4 regions of the Bradyrhizobium sp. BR 1433 genome follow, and region 3 is predicted to be linked to each of the others. Evidence: riboswitches for the same ligand, from Rfam matches in the RefSeq annotation. Region 3 holds a riboswitch; each other region holds the start of a gene.

Region 1 (4,711 bases), 4.8 Mb from region 3:
AGCGCAAGGAACGCGATCTTGCACTGGCCGGGCTTGCGCGCCTCGCCGAGCCCGAGCGCATCTTCGGCCGGAAGTTCGCCGGCGCGGACGAACCAGGGCAGCACGCCAAAGCCGCGCCAGGCGGTGCGCTCTTCGATCAAGCGGTAGCCGTCCTCGAACAACGTCGGATCGCCGCGGAACTTGTTGATGACAAAGCCCTGGATCATCGCCGCATCATCAGGGTCGATCACCGTCTTGATGCCGACCAGCTGCGCGATCACGCCGCCGCGGTCGATGTCGCCGACCAGCACCACGGGCACGTCGGCTTTGCGCGCAAAACCCATATTGGCGATATCGGACTTGCGTAAGTTGACCTCGGCGGGGCTGCCGGCGCCCTCGACCAGCACCAGATCGGCGCGCTGCTTCAGGCGCGCAAAACTCTCCAGCACCGCGCCCATCAATGATGGTTTCATGCCGGCATATTCGCGCGCGCGTGCGGTCGCGATCCGGTTGCCGTGCACGATGATCTGGGCGCCGACATCGGTCTCGGGCTTGAGCAGCACCGGGTTCATGTCGGTGTGCGGCTCGACGCCGGCGGCGAGCGCCTGCAACGCCTGAGCGCGGCCGATCTCGCCGCCGTCGACGGTCACCGCCGCGTTGTTCGACATGTTCTGCGGCTTGAACGGTAGTACGCGCAGGCCGCGTCGTCGGGCGGCACGCGCAAGGCCGGCGACGATGAGCGATTTGCCCACGTCCGAGCCGGCTCCCTGGATCATCAATGCGCGCGCCATGGTGATGTCTGTCAGAACTCGACGCCCGGCTGGGCCTTGATGCCGGAGCGGAACGGATGCTTCACCAGCGTCATCTCGGTGACGAGGTCGGCAATCTCGATCAGCTCCTCCTTGGCATTGCGCCCGGTGAGCACGACATGGGTCATCGGCGGCTTCGACGTGGTCAGGAAGTCGACGACATCTGATATCGCGAGGTAATCGTAGCGTAGCGCGATGTTGATCTCGTCGAGCACGACCATGCGCAGGCTTGGGTCTGCGATCAGCTGCCTGGCCTTTTCCCAGCCGGCTTGCGCTGCCGCGATGTCGCGGGCGCGATCCTGCGTCTCCCAGGTAAAGCCTTCGCCCATGGCGTGAAATTGACAGAGATCGCCGAAATGCCCGGTGAGCAGGCGGCGCTCGCCGGTATCCCAGGCGCCCTTGATGAACTGCACCACGGCGCAGGGAAAGCCGTGAGCCACACAGCGCACGATCATGCCGAACGCGGAGGACGATTTTCCTTTGCCGGCGCCGGTATGAACGATGATCAGGCCCTTTTCACCGCTCTTGGTCGCCATGATGCGGTCGCGGGCGGCCTTCTTTTTCGCCATCTTGTCCGCGTGGCGCGCATCCGGCGAAAGATCGGTGCCGACGGCGCCGTCTTCAGCGTCCTTTCCATCAGAAGTCATCACATTCCTTCGGCTTGACAAGTGCGAGGCTTGGACGAATGGTGGTCCTGCGTTGGTTCCTGTCCTACGACAGGCGAAGAGGGAATGCGATAGGGCTCCGCTAAATCGGGCCCGAAGCGCAGCCGCCCCCGCGACCGTCACCGGAGAGATGCCCAAGCCACTGATTCCATACGGAGTCGGGAAGGTGGGCATCGAAGGGTAAAACCTGCTCCGCAAGCCGGGAGACCTGCCAACGCAGCATGTTGTGAAACCGGCGGACGGGGTGTTCCGCGACGGGGAACGAACCTGTCCAAAATCGGTTCGTGTGCCTCATCGCTTCCCGCTGTCAATCCAGGAAGGGCGATGAGCGTTACACTTCATGTCTGCATCACCTGCCGCGCCGGCCAGACGCCGGCGGAAGGTGAGCTCGCGCCCGGTGCACGCCTGCATGCCGCGCTTGTCGAGGCGGGCGTGCCCGATGACGTCGATCTGGTTCCCGTCGCATGCCTGTCGGCCTGCAGCCAGGGTTGCTCGGTCGCGCTCAGCGCGCCGGGGCGGTGGTCCTATGTCTACGGCCGGCTGTCCGAAGCCAATGCCGCGGATGTGATCGCCGGTGCCTCCGCATATGCGGCGGCGCCCGACGGCATCGTGCCGTGGCGCAGCCGTCCGGAAATCTTCCGCAAGCAATCGCTCGCCCGCATTCCACCTCTTCCCGTCGTGCCGGAGGCCGCAGAATGACCACGCTCGCCAAAATTCCGGTCACCGTCGTGACCGGCTTTCTCGGCTCCGGCAAGACGACGTTGATCCAGCATCTGATCCGCAATGCCAACGGCAAGAAGCTCGCGGTGCTGGTCAACGAATTCGGCAGCGAAGGCGTCGACGGCGACATCCTGAAGTCGTGCGCCGACGCCAATTGTCCGGCCGAGAACATCGTCGAACTCGCCAATGGCTGCATCTGCTGCACCGTCGCCGATGATTTCATCCCGGCGATGGAGCAGTTGCTGGCGCGGAACGTGAAGCCCGATCACATCGTGATCGAAACTTCCGGGCTCGCCCTGCCGAAGCCGCTGCTGAAAGCGTTCGACTGGCCGGAGATCCGTTCGCGGATCACGGTCGACGGCGTGATCGCGCTCGCCGACGCCGAGGCCGTCGCCGCCGGCCGTTTTGCGCCTGATCCGGCCGCGGTGGATGCGCAGCGTGCGGCGGACGGCAATCTCGACCACGAGACGCCGCTGTCGGAAGTGTTCGAGGACCAGATCGCCTGTGCCGATATCGTGCTGCTGACCAAGGCGGATCTCGCCGGGGCGGAGGGGATCAAGGCAGCGAAAGCGGTGATCGCGGCCGAGATGCCGCGCGAGGTGCCGATGTTGCCTGTCGTCGACGGCACGATCGACGCGCGCGTGATCCTCGGGCTCGGGGCGGCGGCGGAAAGCGATCTCGCGGCGCGGCCGTCGCATCACGATGGCGAGGAGGAACACGAGCACGACGATTTCAATTCCGTCGTGATCGATCTTCCGGAAGTTTCGGATGTCGACGCGCTGGTCGCCTCGATCAAGGGGCTGGCGCGCGAGCAGAACGTGCTGCGCGCCAAGGGCTACATCGCGGTCGAAGGCAAGGCGATGCGGCTGCTGGTGCAATCGGTCGGCGAGCGGGTGCGGCATCAGTTCGACATGCCCTGGGGCGCCCGGGCGCGGCAGTCGAAGCTCGTCGTGATCGGCGAACATGCCGATATCGATGAAGCCGCGATCAGGGCACGGCTTGGTGTCTGATGCACGTCGTCTTCCGCGAGAGCCGCGGCCTTGAAGAGACCGCGACGCCAAGGGACCTCGGCCAGGATCCGGCCGATCTCGTGGTGTTGTCGTTTTCCGACAGCGATCTTGCTGCCTTCGCGGCCGGCTGGCGGCGCGGCCGCGCCGCATTGCCGTCGCTGCGGCTCGCCAATCTCGCGGAGCTGCGCCATCCGCTGTCGGTCGATACCTACATCGAACGGACGCTCTCGCACGCGCGCGGCATTCTGGTGCGGCTGATCGGCGGCGAGCCCTATTGGTCATACGGGCTGGCCGCGGTGCATCGGCTGGCGAAGGAGCGTGGCATCGCCCTAGTCGTGCTGCCGGCCGATGGCCGCGACGATCAGCGGCTCGACGAATTCTCGACCTTGCCGATCTCGACGCTGCGCCGCCTCAAGGTGCTGTGCGACAAAGGCGGTCCTGTTGCCGCGCAGGCCGTGATCGCGCAGCTGGCGCTGGCGTCCGGACTCTATGCCGGGCCGGTGGTCGGCGAGATCGATCTTCCCGAGATCGGCGTCTACGATTCCCGGCGCGGTGCCATCACGGCGTTGCCGGCACCGGACGGCCGGCCGCGCGTGCTGGTGACGTTTTATCGTTCCTGACCTCGCGGCCGGCGACACGGCGCCGGTCGATGCATTGATCGATGCATTGCGTGAGCGGGGCTTTGATGCTCATGGCGTGTTCGTCACCTCGCTGAAGGCGGCGGGCGTGGCCGACTGGCTGCGCGCCCAGTTCGCGCAATGCGCTCCAGCGGCCATCGTCAATGCGACCGCGTTTTCCGCGGCCGGTGACGACGGCACGACGCCGTTCGACGCTGCATCATGCCCGGTGTTCCAGGTCGCGCTGTCGACCGCGCGGCGCGAGGATTGGGCCTTGTCGCTCCGCGGGCTCTCGCCCGGCGATCTCGCGATGCATGTGGTGCTGCCGGAGGTCGACGGCCGCCTGTTCACAGGGGTCGTGAGCTTCAAATCGCCCGGTGAGCGCGATCCCGAGCTGCAATTCGCGCATCTTGCGCATCGACCGGATGCCGAGCGCGTCGCTGCAATTGCCGCACGCGTGGCCGCCTGGCATCGGCTTGCCAGCAAGCCGGCACAGGAGAAGTGGCTTGCGCTGGTGCTCTCGAACTATCCCGGCCGGCCGCATCAGATCGCGCATGCCGTCGGACTCGATGCGCTGGCGTCGGTCGGGGCGATGCTGGCTGATCTCGCGGGCGCGGGATTTGACCTTGAGCCGGTGGAGTCGCTGGGCGACATTCTTTTGCGCAGAAATTTGACGTGGAACGTCGCCGACTATCGTGCGGCGCTTTCCGGCCTTCCCGAGCTGCTGCAGGGCGATCTCAGCCGCGCATGGGGCGCGCCGGAAGATGATCCCGATTGCCGTGACGGCGCATTTCATTTCGCGGCGATCTGCTGCGGCAAATCGGTCATCGCCGTTCAGCCGGAGCGCGGTGAGGTGGGACAGCGCGACGCCGACTATCACGATCTGGCGCGCACGCCGCGCCATGCCTATG
Region 2 (4,711 bases), 740 kb from region 3:
GTTGTTGTCGTATCTGGCGCGCAGCAGTGCAAGATTGGCGTCGACGCGCCAGCCGTCGCTCAGCGCGAGCCCGATCGATCCTTCGACCCCGCGCGATGATTGCTGGCCGATCTGCAATGCCAGGCCGCCGGTGGGATTGCCGGGATCGGGAATCGTCAGCCCGGTCTTGACGATCTCGTAAGCGGCCAGCGTCCACTCGCCGCGGCCGCCCCAGAACGACTGCTTGACCCCGATCTCGGTCTGCTTGCCGGTCGCGAGCTGGAACGTCTTCTGCGAAGTCGACAGCGAGATCAGATTGCTGACTGGATCGACGCCGACCGCGTACTGGCCATAGAACGCGAGGTTCTTGATCGGCTCGTACACCAGCCCGGCGCGCCAGCTGGTGCCCGACAGCGTGGTTTCAAAGCTGTTTGCCGGCGTCTTGTAGTCGGTGCGATCGACCTCGGGGCGGTCATACCTGACCCCGGTCACGAGTGACAACTGATCGGTCAGCGAGAGCCGATCCTCGGCGAACAGCGCGTATTGATTGACGATCGCGTTGAAGCCCGGCGTGGTCGCCGTCGTCGTGGCGAAGAACGATCCGGGATCGAACACATAAGGATTGACCGACGACGCGCCGCCATAGGGCGAGTTGTTGGTATGGGTGAAGTCGATCCGGTTGACGTCGAACCCGGCGACGACCTGGTTCGCAAGGCCGAACACGTGACCGCTGAAGGTCGCATCCATCCGGTTGCCGAGTTGCTTCTGGTCGTGAAAGATCTCGATATAGCTCGTGCGATCGATCAGCTGGCTCTTCGGATTCCAGGTGTAGTTTTCGATGTCGCGCCAGTGCCGCTCGCTGGTCAGGTAATACAGCGTGTTGTTGACCTTGATGCCGTCGGCGACATCCCACTCGGTCTTGAACCGGGTCCAGCTGTCCTGATATCGGATCGCACTGTCCAATGCGTTGTAGTTCTTGAAGCGCAGCGCATCGTGGATCGCGCCGTTGATCAGCGGCGTGCCGAAATAGCGCGACGGGCTGCGATCGCCGTAATCTTCCGAGAGCGTGAAGGCGAGATTGTCCGACGCCTGCACCCGCACGGCAGCGGAGACCACCGCGTTCGAGGTCTTGTCGCGATCGACCCAGCCGTCCGACATGTTGCCGGTGGCGTTGATGCGGTACGACACATTGGGATTGATCGGACCGGTGCTGTCCACCGAGAGCCGCCGCGTCATGTTGCTGTCGAGCGAAACCTCGGCCTCGTTATAGGGCGTGCTCTGCGGCTTCTTCGGAATCACGTTGATGACGCCGCCGATCGCGCCTTCGCCGTACAGCACCGAGGCCGGGCCGCGCAGCACTTCGATGCGTTGCGTCGACCAGGTGTCGTAGGGGAACGTCAGCGTGCCGGAGCCGATATAGAAGCGCGTGCCGTCATACAGCGTCATCACCGAGTTGCTGCCGGCAAAGCCGCGGGTGCTGAACGACAGGCCGCCATTGCCGGGTGCCGGCGTTGCGATGAAGCCAGCCGCGTCCTGGGTGACGGCATCGAGCACATTATGCTGGCCGCGTTCAGCGATGGTCTGCGCCGTGATGATCTCGACGCTGGCCGGCGTCTGCAGCGGCGTCAGATTGAGACGACTGCCGGTGCCGCCCTGCGTGGTGGCATTGAGCGTCGGCGATGCCGATCCCCGTACGCCCGACGCTGCGACGCGCGGCGTGTTGCCGGTTGTTGCGATCGTCGCGGGCCTCGGCCGCGCCGCGGCGGCCACGGCACGGCTTCGCGCCGCGGGCTTCGGCCTTGCCACAGCGGAAGGCGCGACCTCAATCGGATCGAGCCTGGTTGGTGGCGGCGTTTGTGCCGAGCCTTCGGCCGGCAACAGCAGCGATGACAGGGAGCAGAGAAGACCGAGGCGCCATTTGCGCGCAACGGGAGAGGACGGAGACATGAAAGGACTCGCGGTAACGTGGCACGTCACCGCGAACGCGGATGGCGCATTGCCGAAAAGGCAGTGCTCCGATCCCACCAGGACGCCCCCGCCCGATGTGCTCGCGTGTGACCACGACTGACGGCAGGTCTCCTGGCTCACGGGTCATCGCCTGTCGACGCCTTCCCGGGCCGATGGCCCAGTGGCAAATTGACGAAAGGCTCGCCGTTTACAGTTGCGGGGACAGCTGCGGCATTGGGGTTACCCTCGCACCGCATTCCCTTTTGATCCCCGAAGGGAACCGTCGGCAAAAACGATAGGTGGTGCCGGCAAGGCTGTCAATTCGATGCGATTGTCGCACACATGCTTTGCGAGATGCTGCTGCGGCGATGACACAGCGACGTCGAGGGCTGACGCCCAAAGGCAACCCGTCATCCTGAGGAGCGCGGCACGCGCGTCTCGAAGGATGCACGGCCCGGCTGGCGGCCAATTCATCCTTCGAGACGCCGCTTCGCGGCTCCTCAGGATGACGGGAAACGTAGGTTCGCGTCACTGAGCCTCGACGCATCCCTGCATCACCTCATCAATCTCCGCGCGCGACAGCGCACCCATCTCGGCGATGAACACGATGCGCGTGCGCGGCACGCCGGGCGACGGGACGCCGCCCGCAGCCAAGGTCGCGCGGCCGCCGGCGAGTTGAAGCACGGTCAGCCGCCCGGGCTGCTCCACCGTCTCGAACAATCCCTTCGCCCGCGCCAGCTTCGGCGCCAGTCTGCCGATCGCCTGCTGCAAGCGCGGCAGCACGACGGGCCGCTCCGAGGTCCAGCTCAGCGTGTCGAAGCGATCGGACGACGGCCGTCGCGGCGCGGTCTCGCGCGGCGCCGACACATGATCGAGGTCCGCTGGGAACAGCAGCGCGGCCGGCACCTCGCCATGCAAGGCATCAACCACCACGGCCGCCGGACGCGCCGCGCGCACGGCGTCGCGGATCGCGGCGCAGGTGGCGGCGTCAGTCAGATCGACCTTGCTCAGCGCCACCACGTCCGCCGCCCGGAGCTGCGAGCGCAGCAGCGCATCGTTCAGCTTCGCCGCAGGCTGCGTCGCGTCGACCACGCACAGCACGGTCTCCAGCGGCGCCTCCTTCCAGATCACGGGATCCATCAGGTTGCGCACGATGTCGGCGGGATCGGCGATCCCGCTGGTCTCGATCACGATGAATTCGGGACGCGGATCACGCCGCAGCAACGTGGCGAGCGTGCGCAGCAGGTCGCCCTCCAGCGTGCAGCAGATGCAGCCATTGCTCAGGCTGACCACGCCGTCGCTGGCGCCGGCGATCAGCTCGGCGTCGATATTGATCGCACCGAAATCGTTGACCACGGCGGCGATGCGCCGCCCTTGCGCATGCGCCAGCAGATGGTTGACGACCGTGGTCTTGCCCGCCCCGAGGAAGCCCGCGACCAGCAGGATCGGGACCGGCACCTCAGCCCCCCGTGATAGGCCGGCGCACCGGCCGGCCGGGACGCGCCGCGACATCGAGCACACCGTCGCTGATCAGCGGCTGGCCGCTGACCACGAGATGCCGCACGCCCTCCGCCGGACGATTCATCGCCGAGAAGGTCGCGCGATCGCTCAGCGTCTCGTAGTCGAACACCACAACATCGGCGTCGGCGCCGACCTGCAGCCGGCCCTTGGCCCGCATCGCCGGCGTGCTCGCCGACAGGATCTCGGCCGGGATCAGCGCGCATTTGCGGATGCCCTCGAGCAGCGACACTTTCTTGCGCTCGCGCACCCATTCACGGATGAAGCGGGTGAAGCAGCCGGCCGAGCGCGGATGCGAGGTGGCATCGTCGGGCAGCGGCCAGGCGTCGCCGCTGTAGGGACGGCCATCCGACAGCGTCCACGGCATCGCGTCGGAGGCGATCGCGCCGCCCGGATACAGCACCGCCATATCGAGCAGATCGCGATGATGCGCGTTGTTCTCGATGTCGAGCACATGCCACAGCACCAAGGTCGAGGGCTCTTCGGCCTGTGCCGCCAGCAGCTCCTCGCGGCTGCCGAAACGGTGACCGTCGGTCACGCGCTGCACCGAATCGTAACCGAGGCCGTTGCGCTCCTCGAATTTCGGATCGCTGAAGAAGGTCGCCGCCAGCACAGTCGAGCCGGTGCCGTAGGGATAGGCCTCCACCGTGATCGGCAGGCCCTGCGCCTGCGCTTTCGCGATCAGCGCGACACAGCGCTCGATATCCGTCTTGCTCGACGAGTTGAAGTGGCAGATGTGCATATGCGCGCCGGTGGCGCCGGCATAGCCGATCAGGCGGATATAGGCTTCCGCCGCGCTCTCGGGATCGATCCGCGACATGTAGGCGACGTGGGTGAAGGTCGGCACCGCATGATCCGCCGCGAGCTGGCACACCGCGGTCAATTCCTGCACGCCGGCGCCCGGCGCATAGGCGTTGAGAATGCCGATGCCGATACCGCCCTCGTTCAGGCCGATCGCGAGGCGCTCCAGGATGCCGCCGACCTCGCCTTCGGTCGCCACGTTTTCGATCCAGCGGCGATCGCGCATCGCGGCGCCAAACGATTCCAGCGAGCTTTCCGAATTCGAACCGGTCATCGCGCCGATGCGCGCGAAGGCCCAGTTGGCGGCGGCGCCGTCGTTCAGCACCCTGCCCTTCTCGGCCTGGCGCTTGTACCAGGACGCGACCGGCAGCACGCCGGCCTCGAGGTCGAGCGAGGTCGTCACCCCGTCGAACGCCTGCATGCGGTCGGCCGGTATGGTCTGGCCATGCGCGTGCAGGTCGATGAA
Region 3 (4,711 bases):
ATGTCCCAGAGCGCGCCCTGGGGGCTGAACATTGTTGAGATCGAGATCGGCATTCTCGCCCGCCAATGCCTCGATAGACGCATCGACAGTTTCCCACACCTCGTCAAAACGTTGCAATGTCAACCACGCCTGCGTCAATTGGATGCTCACAACCGAAAAGGCTCGCGCAAAATGGCGTGCGCCGTCCAAGCCCTTCAGCCAGATCAAGTCAATTTCAACGACCCAAAACCTCAGTGTCGAGGCCTTAGTCAGCTTCTCGAAAGCTGACCTTCCTAGCATCGGACTTGGTCTGTAGATGCCCTTGCCGCCCACGCCTGAGCTTGGTCACGAACCTAGGGTAGGCGCTAGGCCGATCGGAACGATGCCTTGTCGCTTATGAGAGCAAGGAGAGCCCTATGGATTCCAATCGGATAAACGGTGCCCTCTCGCGCGGGTCCCAAACTTGGGACGTCAGCACACGGGAGAATTATGAATTATTTAGCCAGACTGTGAATCAAGTCAGGTCATCGTCCGCCGCGCCTGTATCGGCAAAGACTCCGATTTGGAGTTCGAGTGCTCCGTACGGGAACTTCTCACGCAATGGATACTCCTGGAACAACGACATATGGGGCGCTGGCGCTGGGCCTCAGACGATTTCGGTGTATGAAGCCAACCGGTGGGGCGTGTGGTCGAACCAGCCTAATTCGAAAGGCATCAAGAGCTATCCGCACGAGTCATTCAATATCGGCAAACCGCTCAGTTCAATCAACACTCTAAGCTCGAGCTTCAACCAGGTTGTTCCTGCTGGTGGCGCTTGGGACGTCGCCTACGATATCTGGGACAGCTCAAAACAGCAGGAGATTATGCTCTGGACAAACTACACCGGAAACCCAGACGGCAGCGGCAACGTAAAGCCGATTTCATATCACTATGACTCTTCCGGGGCGGCGATCCCGGCTTATCGCAATATCCATGCAGGCGGGGCGACTTGGAACGTGTTTGAAGGCTTCAATGGTCACAAAGTCATCTCACTCCTGTGCACTTCGAAGACCAACAGCGGGACAGTGGACATCAAGAGTATCCTGCAGTGGATCAAGTCGACGGGCTATTTCGGCGACATAAACGTCGGTAGCGTGCAATACGGCGTCGAGATCACCTCCTCTCCCGGGGGGATGAATTTCAATTTCAACAACTGGACCGTGACCTCGAAGTGAATATCTGCCTCCTGGGACGTGAGATCTGAAGGGCACCAGCCGCAAACGGCTCGAACGCCATTTCGTGGAACATAAGCCTGCGCGGATGCTCTGCCTCATGGTCGACAGCGTCTCCGAGCACTTCGACCCGAATTTCTAGTTCCGCTCGGAATAAGCTGCTCCGGCTGTCACACTGAAGAGCGAGAGGGCCGCCGGCGCCGGTAGCCACTCCATCACGGCCTCCGACATCGGCAGGATAGGGCCCTTTCTTCACGGCCGCTGAGTTTGAGGCCATCGGCTGCGCGGCTGCGCGATGGTCATTGGCCAGCGTCCGCGTTGGGTTGCCAGCAAGGCGCAATCAGACGTTATTCCGCCATTTCGCGGATGACAACGCGCACATGGTTGTCGAAAGCATCCAGATGGGCGCAGAATTCTACGCAATCATTGAGTTGCCACTACAAGTCACTCTATTCTCGTCCGTACAGAGCATCATTCCCTTCGGGATGCCGCAGCGACCATAATTTCTGAGGGTTGACGCAGTCCCTCCCTTGCAGGTAATCGAAACCGTTGAGGTTCTCCAGATCCCGATTGACCTGGAGCTAAGAGGGAAGCCGGTGCGCAGGTTCTTCGGAACGATGCAATGCCGGCGCTGCCCCCGCAACTGTAAGCGGCGAGCCATCGTCCATTTCAGCCACTGAAGCGCGAGCTTCGGGAAGGCCGGACGATAGCTAGGACCCGCGAGCCAGGAGACCTGCCTCGGCATCATAAACGTCCACGGGCGGGGTGTCCCGGTGGTGCGGTTGCGACCCGCTCGCCCCTCAACGCGCCTTGCGGAGTCCAGACGTGTCACTACGGCCTTTGCCCCCAACTTTGGGGTTAAGCCAATGTCCTCTATCTCCTCACTTGCGGTCGCAACTCTTGGTACGCCGCGCATCGGTCCACGCCGCGAGCTCAAGCTTGCGCTCGAAAGCTTCTGGTCCGGCACATCGGACGAGAAGGCATTGATCGAAGCCGGGATCGGATTGCGTACCGCCAACTGGGCGCGGCAGAAAAAGCTCGGTGTATCGGTAATTCCGTCGAACGATTTCTCGTTCTACGACCAGGTGCTCGACACCTCGGTGATGGTTGGCGCGATCCCCGCTATCTATGGCTGGACCAGCGGCCCAATACCGCTTGCGACCTATTTTGCGATGGCGCGCGGCAGCCAGGGTGATGTCCAAGACAACTCGCACGATGCGCCCCGCGGCAACGCCCATCATAGCCAAAGCCTGCCGGCGCAAGAAATGACCAAGTGGTTCGACACCAACTACCACTATATGGTTCCGGAACTCGCGAAGGATCAGCAATTCCGCCTCGTCTCGCGCAAGCCGATCGAGGAATATGAGGAAGCCAAGGCGCTGGGCTACCAGACCCGACCCGTGCTGGTCGGTCCGGTCACCTTCCTCAAGCTCGCCAAGAGCAAGGATGCCGGCTTCGAGCCGCTGTCGCTGCTGGACCGGCTGCTGCCGGTCTATGTCGAGGTGCTGCGGGAGCTTGCCAGCCGCGGCGCGGAATGGGTGCAAATCGATGAGCCTTGTCTGGTGCTGGATCTCGACGAGGCGGCTCATGACGCGCTGCGGCGTGCCTACGCCGAAATCGCCAGGGCAGTGCCGAAGATCAAGATCATGCTGGCGAGCTATTTCGGCGGCCTCGGCCAGAACCGCGACACGGCGTTCGCGCTTCCTGTGACGGGACTGCATTTCGACCTGGTGCGCGCGCCCGAGCAGCTCGACGACCTCGCCCGCCTGCCCGCCGACCGCGTCGTCTCGCTCGGTGTGCTCGACGGCCGCAATATCTGGCGTGCGGATCTGAGCAGAATCCTCGACCGGCTTGAGCCAGTCGTCGCAAAGCTCGGCAACGACCGTGTGCAGATCGCACCCTCCTGCTCGCTGCTGCATGTGCCGATCGATCTCGCCCTGGAAGCCAAGCTCGACGCCGAGGTGAAGAGCTGGCTGGCCTTCTCCGTGCAAAAGATCGAGGAGCTGGCTGCGCTCAGCACGGTATTTGCAAGCGGACGCAGGTCGATCACAAAGGACTTGGAGGCATCCGACGCCGCCGCGCTAGCGCGCAAGACCTCGCCGCGCATTCACGACGCGAAGGTGGCAAGCCGTATCGCCGGGATCGACGAGGCAATGCGCCGGCGCGCCAGTCGGTTCGAGGAGCGAGCCGAGATGCAGCACGCGCGCTTCAACCTGCCAGCTTTCCCCACGACGACGATCGGCTCTTTCCCGCAGACCCAGGAAATCAGGAAAGCGCGCGCCTCGCATGCCAAGGGAGACCTGAGCGATACCGCCTACAAGACTTTCCTGCAGAACCAGACGGCACGCACCGTGCGCTGGCAGGAAAGCATCGGTCTCGACGTGCTCGTCCATGGCGAGTTCGAGCGCAACGACATGGTGCAGTACTTCGGTGAACAGCTCTTAGGATTCGTCTTCACCGAGAACGCCTGGGTGCAGTCCTACGGCTCGCGCTATGTCAGGCCGCCGATCCTGTTCGGTGACGTGTCACGCCCGAAGCCGATGACGGTCGAATGGTGGCAGTATTCGCAGTCGCTCACCACAAAGCCGGTGAAGGCGATGCTGACCGGCCCGGTCACCATCCTGAACTGGTCGTTCGTCCGCGACGACATTCCGCGCAGCCAAGCCTGCCGCCAGATCGCGCTCGCGATCCGCGACGAGGTCATCGACCTGGAAGGCGCCGGCGCTGGCATGATCCAGATCGACGAGGCAGCCTTGCGCGAAGGCCTGCCGCTACGGCGCTCAGAGTGGGCAACCTATCTCGACTGGGCGGTAGAATGCTTCCGCATCTGCTCGTCCGGCGTCGGGGACGAGACCCAGATCCACACCCATATGTGCTACTCGGAATTCAACGACATCATCGACGCGATCGGCACGATGGATGCGGACGTGATCTCGATCGAGACATCGCGATCGAAGATGGAGCTGCTGGACGCATTCCGGAACTACCGCTATCCGAACGAGATCGGACCCGGCGTCTACGACATCCACTCGCCGCGTGTGCCTGAGGTGACCGACATGACCGGGCTGCTCAAGCTGGCGCGGCAGCGCCTGTCCGACGACCAGCTCTGGGTCAACCCGGATTGCGGCCTGAAAACCCGTAAATGGGATGAGGTCCGGCCGGCGCTCGTCAATATGGTTGCGGCCGCGCGCGAGCTGCGGGCAGCAGGCTGATGCCAGGGAGGCTGCCGATGCAATTCTGGATCAAATGCAACCGCTACGGCAAAGCGGAACCCGACTATGTCAACGTCTCGCTCGTTAGCGGCATGTCGCGCGAGCGCGACAAGACGATCCTCGAATTCGTCGGCGCTCAAACCATCGAGGTGAACGAAACGCCAGAAGAGATTCTGGCGCTTCACCTCGGTACGTCTGCCGGACAACGCATCTGACTCGCAAGGTTGGAGCATGGTCGTCTGAGGCTGATTCGATTTGTTATTCCCGAATTAGGTGAGTTCTGATTCAAGGTGCTGACCGGGTTGGAGG
Region 4 (4,711 bases), 1.1 Mb from region 3:
CACGATGCGCTTGCTTTGCGGATAGAAGCGCTCCAGCGCCGGATGCAGCAGGAAGGCGCGACCGTCATCCTCGGCGCGGTCGCCGGCTTCCGACACCAGGATGAAATCCGGCCGTAGCTTTACGATCGCCTCCAGCGAAGCAAACCCGCCTGCTCCGACGCCAAGTTCGCCGGCGGCGTTGGACAGGCCGGTTGCCGCCAGCAGCGAGCTGACCAGGCTGCCGTCGCCGGGCACAAAGCCACGCCGCTCCAGCGGCAACACGCGGTAATGATGCGCGCCTGCCGCCGCCCGCGCATGCGCGATCGCCGCATCGAGGCGCGCGATCTCGGCTTCTGCGCGATCGGGATGCTGCACCACATCGCCCATCGCGCGGATCTGGTCCTTCACCTCGTCCAGCGTGCGCGGCACCGTGAATTCGACGAGGTGCAGCCCGTGGGCCTTCAACAGATCGCGGGTCGCGCGCTTGTCGAACAGGCTGACCACGACGAGGTCGGGCCTCAGCAGCAGCACGTCCTCGGCCTCGCCGGACAGGCGCGGAAAGTTTCGCGCCTTCTCCGCGGCCCAGGATTGCCAGGCATCACGCGAGAAGCGGCTGAGGCCGATAATCTGGTCCGGATCGGCCAGCGACAGCACGAGCTGGTCGCTGCAGACATTCATCGAGACGATGCGCGGTCCGGCGGCGGACGCGGCACCGGCAGAGATAAGCCACAGCAGTATCGCGACCACCGCTCCAAGATGAAGCGAAGCGAGATGGCGGCCACACTGAAAGTGCGCCCCCTCTCCCGCTTGCGGGGGAGGGTTGGGGTGGGGGTTTCGCAGCGAGTTCATATCGTGGAGAGAGCCCCCACCCGCTGCGCTCTTCGAGCGCAGCGACCTCCCCCGCAAGCGGGAGAGGTGAACTGAGCTCGTGGTGAGGACGTGGCCACATCAGACGTCCGCCCACGGCACGATGACGGCCTCGCGCTGAAATTCGGCACGATAGGCGCTGACCCGGAACACGCTGGCGAGGACCGCTTCCGACAACGCTTCAGCAGGCGCGCCCTGCGCGGCCAGCCGTCCCTCCGACAGCACCAGAACATGATCGGCGAAGCGCGCGGCGAGTCCCAGGTCATGCGTCACCACGATCACCAGCACACCGGCATCGGCGACGTTGCGCAGCTTCTGCATCACGTCGATCTGGTGGCGTGGATCGAGCGAGGCGGTCGGCTCGTCGGCGAGAATCACCGGCGCCTCCACCGCGAGCACCCGGGCCAGCGCGACGCGGCTGCGCTCGCCGCCGGAGAGTTCGGTGACGCGGCGATCGCTGAATTCAGTGACGTCGACCGCCTGCATCGCGCGCAGCACCGCCTCCATATCCGTCTGCGACATCCGCGCCGGATCGGTCGCGCCGTGCGGATAGCGGCCGAGCGCGACGATATCGCGTGCCGGCAGCGGCCAGTGCACCATGTGCCCCTGCGGCAGATAGGCGAATCGTTTCGCGCGCTCGCGCAGCGGCAGCGACGCCAGCACATCGCCGCCGATCCGGATCTCGCCGCCCGACGGAATCAGCCCGGCCAGCGCGCGCAGCAGTGTGGTCTTGCCGGCGCCGTTCGGCCCGACCAGCGCGACCAGATGGCCCGACGGCAGCGACAGCGAGACATCGTGCAGCACCTTGCGGCTGCCGAGCGAGGCATTGAGAGCGACGGCGGAGAGCAGCGTCATGCCACGCCTCCGCCGAGCGCGCGGCGCTCGCGCATGATCAGATAGAGAAAGAACGGCACGCCGATGATCGAGGTCAGCACGCCGACCTTGATGTCCGAGGTTGAAGGAATGATGCGCACCGCGATGTCGGCGGCGAGCAGCAGCGCCGAGCCGGTGAGGGCACTCGGCACCAAGAGCCGCGCCGGATCGTGACCGATCACGGGACGCATCAGATGCGGCGCAACGAGGCCGATGAAACCGATCGTGCCGGTGACCGCGACCGCGCCGCCTACGCCGAGCGCCACGCCCGTGATCACGAAAAGCCGCAACCGCCCGACGTCGACGCCAAGGCTCTGCGCCGCCTCCTCGCCGAGTGTCAGCGCGCGGAAGGCGCTCGCCTGGCTGAGCAGGATGGCGGCGCCTGCGATGATGAAGGGGAGCGCCAGCGCCACGTGCTGGAAGCTGCGGTCCTCCAACGAGCCGAGCAGCCAGAACGCGATCTCCAGCACCACGAACGGATTGCTCGAGAGATTCATCACCAGCGCGGTTGCCGCCCCCGCAAAGCTCGAGATCGCGAGCCCGGCGAGGATCAGGATCAACAGCCCGGCATTGCGGCCGGCGATCGCAAGCAGCGCGAACACCGAGCCGAAGGCGGCGATGATCGCGACCACCGGCAGCGTGTAGGAGCGCACATCGGCGAGGCCCAGCGCGATCACCAGCACCGCGCCGAACGCGGCCGATTGCGGCGCGCCGAACAGCGACGGCGAGGCCAGCGGATTGCGCAGCAGCCCTTGCAGCGCCGCACCGGACAGCCCGAGAATGCCGCCGATCGCAAATGCCAGGATGGTGCGCGGCAGGCGGATCTCGCGCACGATCACCTGCGCCACATCGCTGCCGCCGCCGAACAGCGCCTCGATCACCGCGAGCGGCGACAGCCGCACCGGCCCGACGCCGAGCGAGAGCACGCACAGCAGGACCACGAGCGCGAGCAGCGCCGCGGTGGCGCCCCACCGGCGCCGCGCCGCGACCTCGGCCGCCAAGGCAAAATCCTGCACGCTCATCGGATCCATGCTCTTACAGCGATCGTCGTGGCAGACAAGCGACACTCGACAAAAACCGTGGCCGCACGGCCATTGCCCGACTTCCGCCGGATTGACTTTGCTACCCGGCCGAACCCTAGATGAACATGACGGTTCTTTCATGAGATGAAAAGGGAATGCGGTACGGGGAAACTTCCCCAACGCCGCGGCTGCCCCCGCAACTGTATGCGGTGAATCCTTCGTCACAGGCCACTGGGAATCTCGGTCCTGGGAAGGCGACGAAGGGTAACGACCCGCGAGCCAGGAGACCTGCCGTCAGCCGTGGTCACACGCGATGCTGCCGGTCGGGGAGTACAGGCATGAGCTTCACCTGATGCCGTGAGCACGATGGTGAGACTGGTTCGCGGTGACGTGCCACTGACGTTGCCGAGGCCTTGCTTATGTTCTCCTTCCCTTTCCATCGGCGGCGCCGCGCGCTTCTGCTCGCGTCGACGATGATCGCGCCGGCGACGATGCTCGCGCCGGCATTCCTTGTCTCCGCAGCGCGGGCGCAGCAGGCACCCGCTCCCGATCAGCTGCCGGCGATCGAAGTCACCAAGCCGGGCGACCAGAACGTCACGCGCGCCAGGCCGGCCGCTGACGAAGCGCCGGCGCCGCGACGCCCGGCGCCGGGCACCTCGCAAGGCAACAATACAGGCAGCGGAGCCGGATCGGGCACGACAGGGACCGGCGTGGCCACCGGAACGGGCGGCACCGGCGGCCGCCAGCTCGCCGGCATTGTCGGCTCCTCCTCGGCCGTGATCACCGCCGACGACATCGCGCATTCGCCGGTGCAGTCGTTGCCCGAGATCCTCGCGCAGGTGCCGGGCGTGCAACTGCAAACGCCCTATGGCGGACCGAACGGCGCCAAGACGTCGGTCGACCTGCGCGGCTTCGGCGCATTCGCGACCGACAATACCCTTTTCCTGCTCAACGGCCGCCGCCTCAACGACGTCGACAAGGCCGGCTTCGACCTCACCACGATTCCGCTCGATTCGATCGAGCGCATCGAGATCACGCGCGGCAACAGCGGCGCAGTGCTCTACGGCGACAACGCGGTGGGCGGCGTCGTCAACATCATCACCAAGACCGGCGTCGGCTGCCCGCCGACAGCGATGCGCGCCGAGGCCGGATTTGGCTCGTTCAACACCCGCATGGCCGCGGTGTCCGCGGCGCTCAATTCCGGACCGTGGTCCACCTCGTTCTACGGCAACGGCATCAAGTCCGACGGCTACCGCGTCAACAATGCGCTCGACCAGCGCAACGCCGTCGGCAACATCAACTACACCACGCTGGATCTCACCGCCTTCCTGACCGTCACGGGCAGCGACCAAAAGCTCGGCCTGCCCGGCGGACGGCTGATCGATCCGTCGATCGGTGTCAACGAGTTGCTCACCGACCGCCGCGGCGCCGCGACGCCTTTCGACTATGCCAACCAGCAGACCGCCAGCGTCACCGCCGGCTTCACCAGGACGCTGATGAACGGCGTCGACCTCATCGTCGACGGTGGCTGGCGGCAGCGCGAGACGCAAAGCGGCTTCTTCGGCACGGTGCCGACCATCAGCTTCGCCTCGACCTACAATGACGCCGCGCTGCAGACCTGGTCGCTCACGCCGCGGCTCAGCGTCAAGAACGTGATGCTGGGCATGCCGTCGACAATCCTGACCGGCATCGACTATTACGATTCGACCTTCCGCGAGGCGCGCGGCGCCTATCAGGGCGTCGACCCGTTCCATATCTACAATATCGAGCAGCAGTCCGTGGCCGGCTATTGGCAACATACGCTGGGCCTGTTGCCGACGACCGACTTCGCCTACGGCGCGCGCGTGCAGAACACCAGCATCTCGGCGCGCGATCGCTACGACCCGAATGCGCCATTCGCATTCGACACCCAGGCGGCACCGCTCGACAGCAACGAGACGCAATACGCGCTGCATGTCGGCATCGAGCAT

Evidence for each region. A riboswitch is a leader RNA that binds a small molecule or an ion and turns the genes downstream of it on or off. The one in region 3 is predicted to bind cobalamin.
Region 1: it holds a riboswitch for cobalamin, as region 3 does, so the genes downstream of both, ACSKB9_RS39430 (DUF1636 family protein) here and metE (5-methyltetrahydropteroyltriglutamate--homocysteine S-methyltransferase) in region 3, are expected to answer to the same signal.
Region 2: it holds a riboswitch for cobalamin, as region 3 does, so the genes downstream of both, ACSKB9_RS20320 (TonB-dependent receptor) here and metE (5-methyltetrahydropteroyltriglutamate--homocysteine S-methyltransferase) in region 3, are expected to answer to the same signal.
Region 4: it holds a riboswitch for cobalamin, as region 3 does, so the genes downstream of both, ACSKB9_RS21990 (TonB-dependent receptor) here and metE (5-methyltetrahydropteroyltriglutamate--homocysteine S-methyltransferase) in region 3, are expected to answer to the same signal.

The regions. Positions count from the first base shown of each region.
Region 1 covers NZ_JBPUGG010000001.1:8,222,085-8,226,795, forward strand. The annotation lists gene ACSKB9_RS39420 (cobyric acid synthase) at 1-770, opposite strand, end outside; gene cobO (cob(I)yrinic acid a,c-diamide adenosyltransferase) at 782-1,435, opposite strand; cobalamin riboswitch at 1,472-1,683, shown strand; gene ACSKB9_RS39430 (DUF1636 family protein) at 1,778-2,152, shown strand; gene cobW (cobalamin biosynthesis protein CobW) at 2,149-3,183, shown strand; partial or broken gene cobN (cobaltochelatase subunit CobN) at 3,183-4,711, shown strand, end outside.
Region 2 covers NZ_JBPUGG010000001.1:4,162,402-4,167,112, forward strand. The annotation lists gene ACSKB9_RS20320 (TonB-dependent receptor) at 1-1,926, opposite strand, end outside; cobalamin riboswitch at 2,032-2,226, opposite strand; gene ACSKB9_RS20325 (CobW family GTP-binding protein) at 2,455-3,384, opposite strand; gene ACSKB9_RS20330 (amidohydrolase family protein) at 3,386-4,711, opposite strand, start outside.
Region 3 covers NZ_JBPUGG010000001.1:3,417,742-3,422,452, forward strand. The annotation lists gene ACSKB9_RS16775 (hypothetical protein) at 1-207, opposite strand, end outside; gene ACSKB9_RS16780 (glycosyl hydrolase) at 396-1,193, shown strand; cobalamin riboswitch at 1,726-1,945, shown strand; gene metE (5-methyltetrahydropteroyltriglutamate--homocysteine S-methyltransferase) at 2,057-4,402, shown strand; gene ACSKB9_RS16790 (hypothetical protein) at 4,420-4,617, shown strand.
Region 4 covers NZ_JBPUGG010000001.1:4,511,296-4,516,006, forward strand. The annotation lists gene ACSKB9_RS21975 (ABC transporter substrate-binding protein) at 1-657, opposite strand, end outside; gene ACSKB9_RS21980 (ABC transporter ATP-binding protein) at 928-1,701, opposite strand; gene ACSKB9_RS21985 (FecCD family ABC transporter permease) at 1,698-2,741, opposite strand; cobalamin riboswitch at 2,854-3,051, shown strand; partial or broken gene ACSKB9_RS21990 (TonB-dependent receptor) at 3,161-4,711, shown strand, end outside.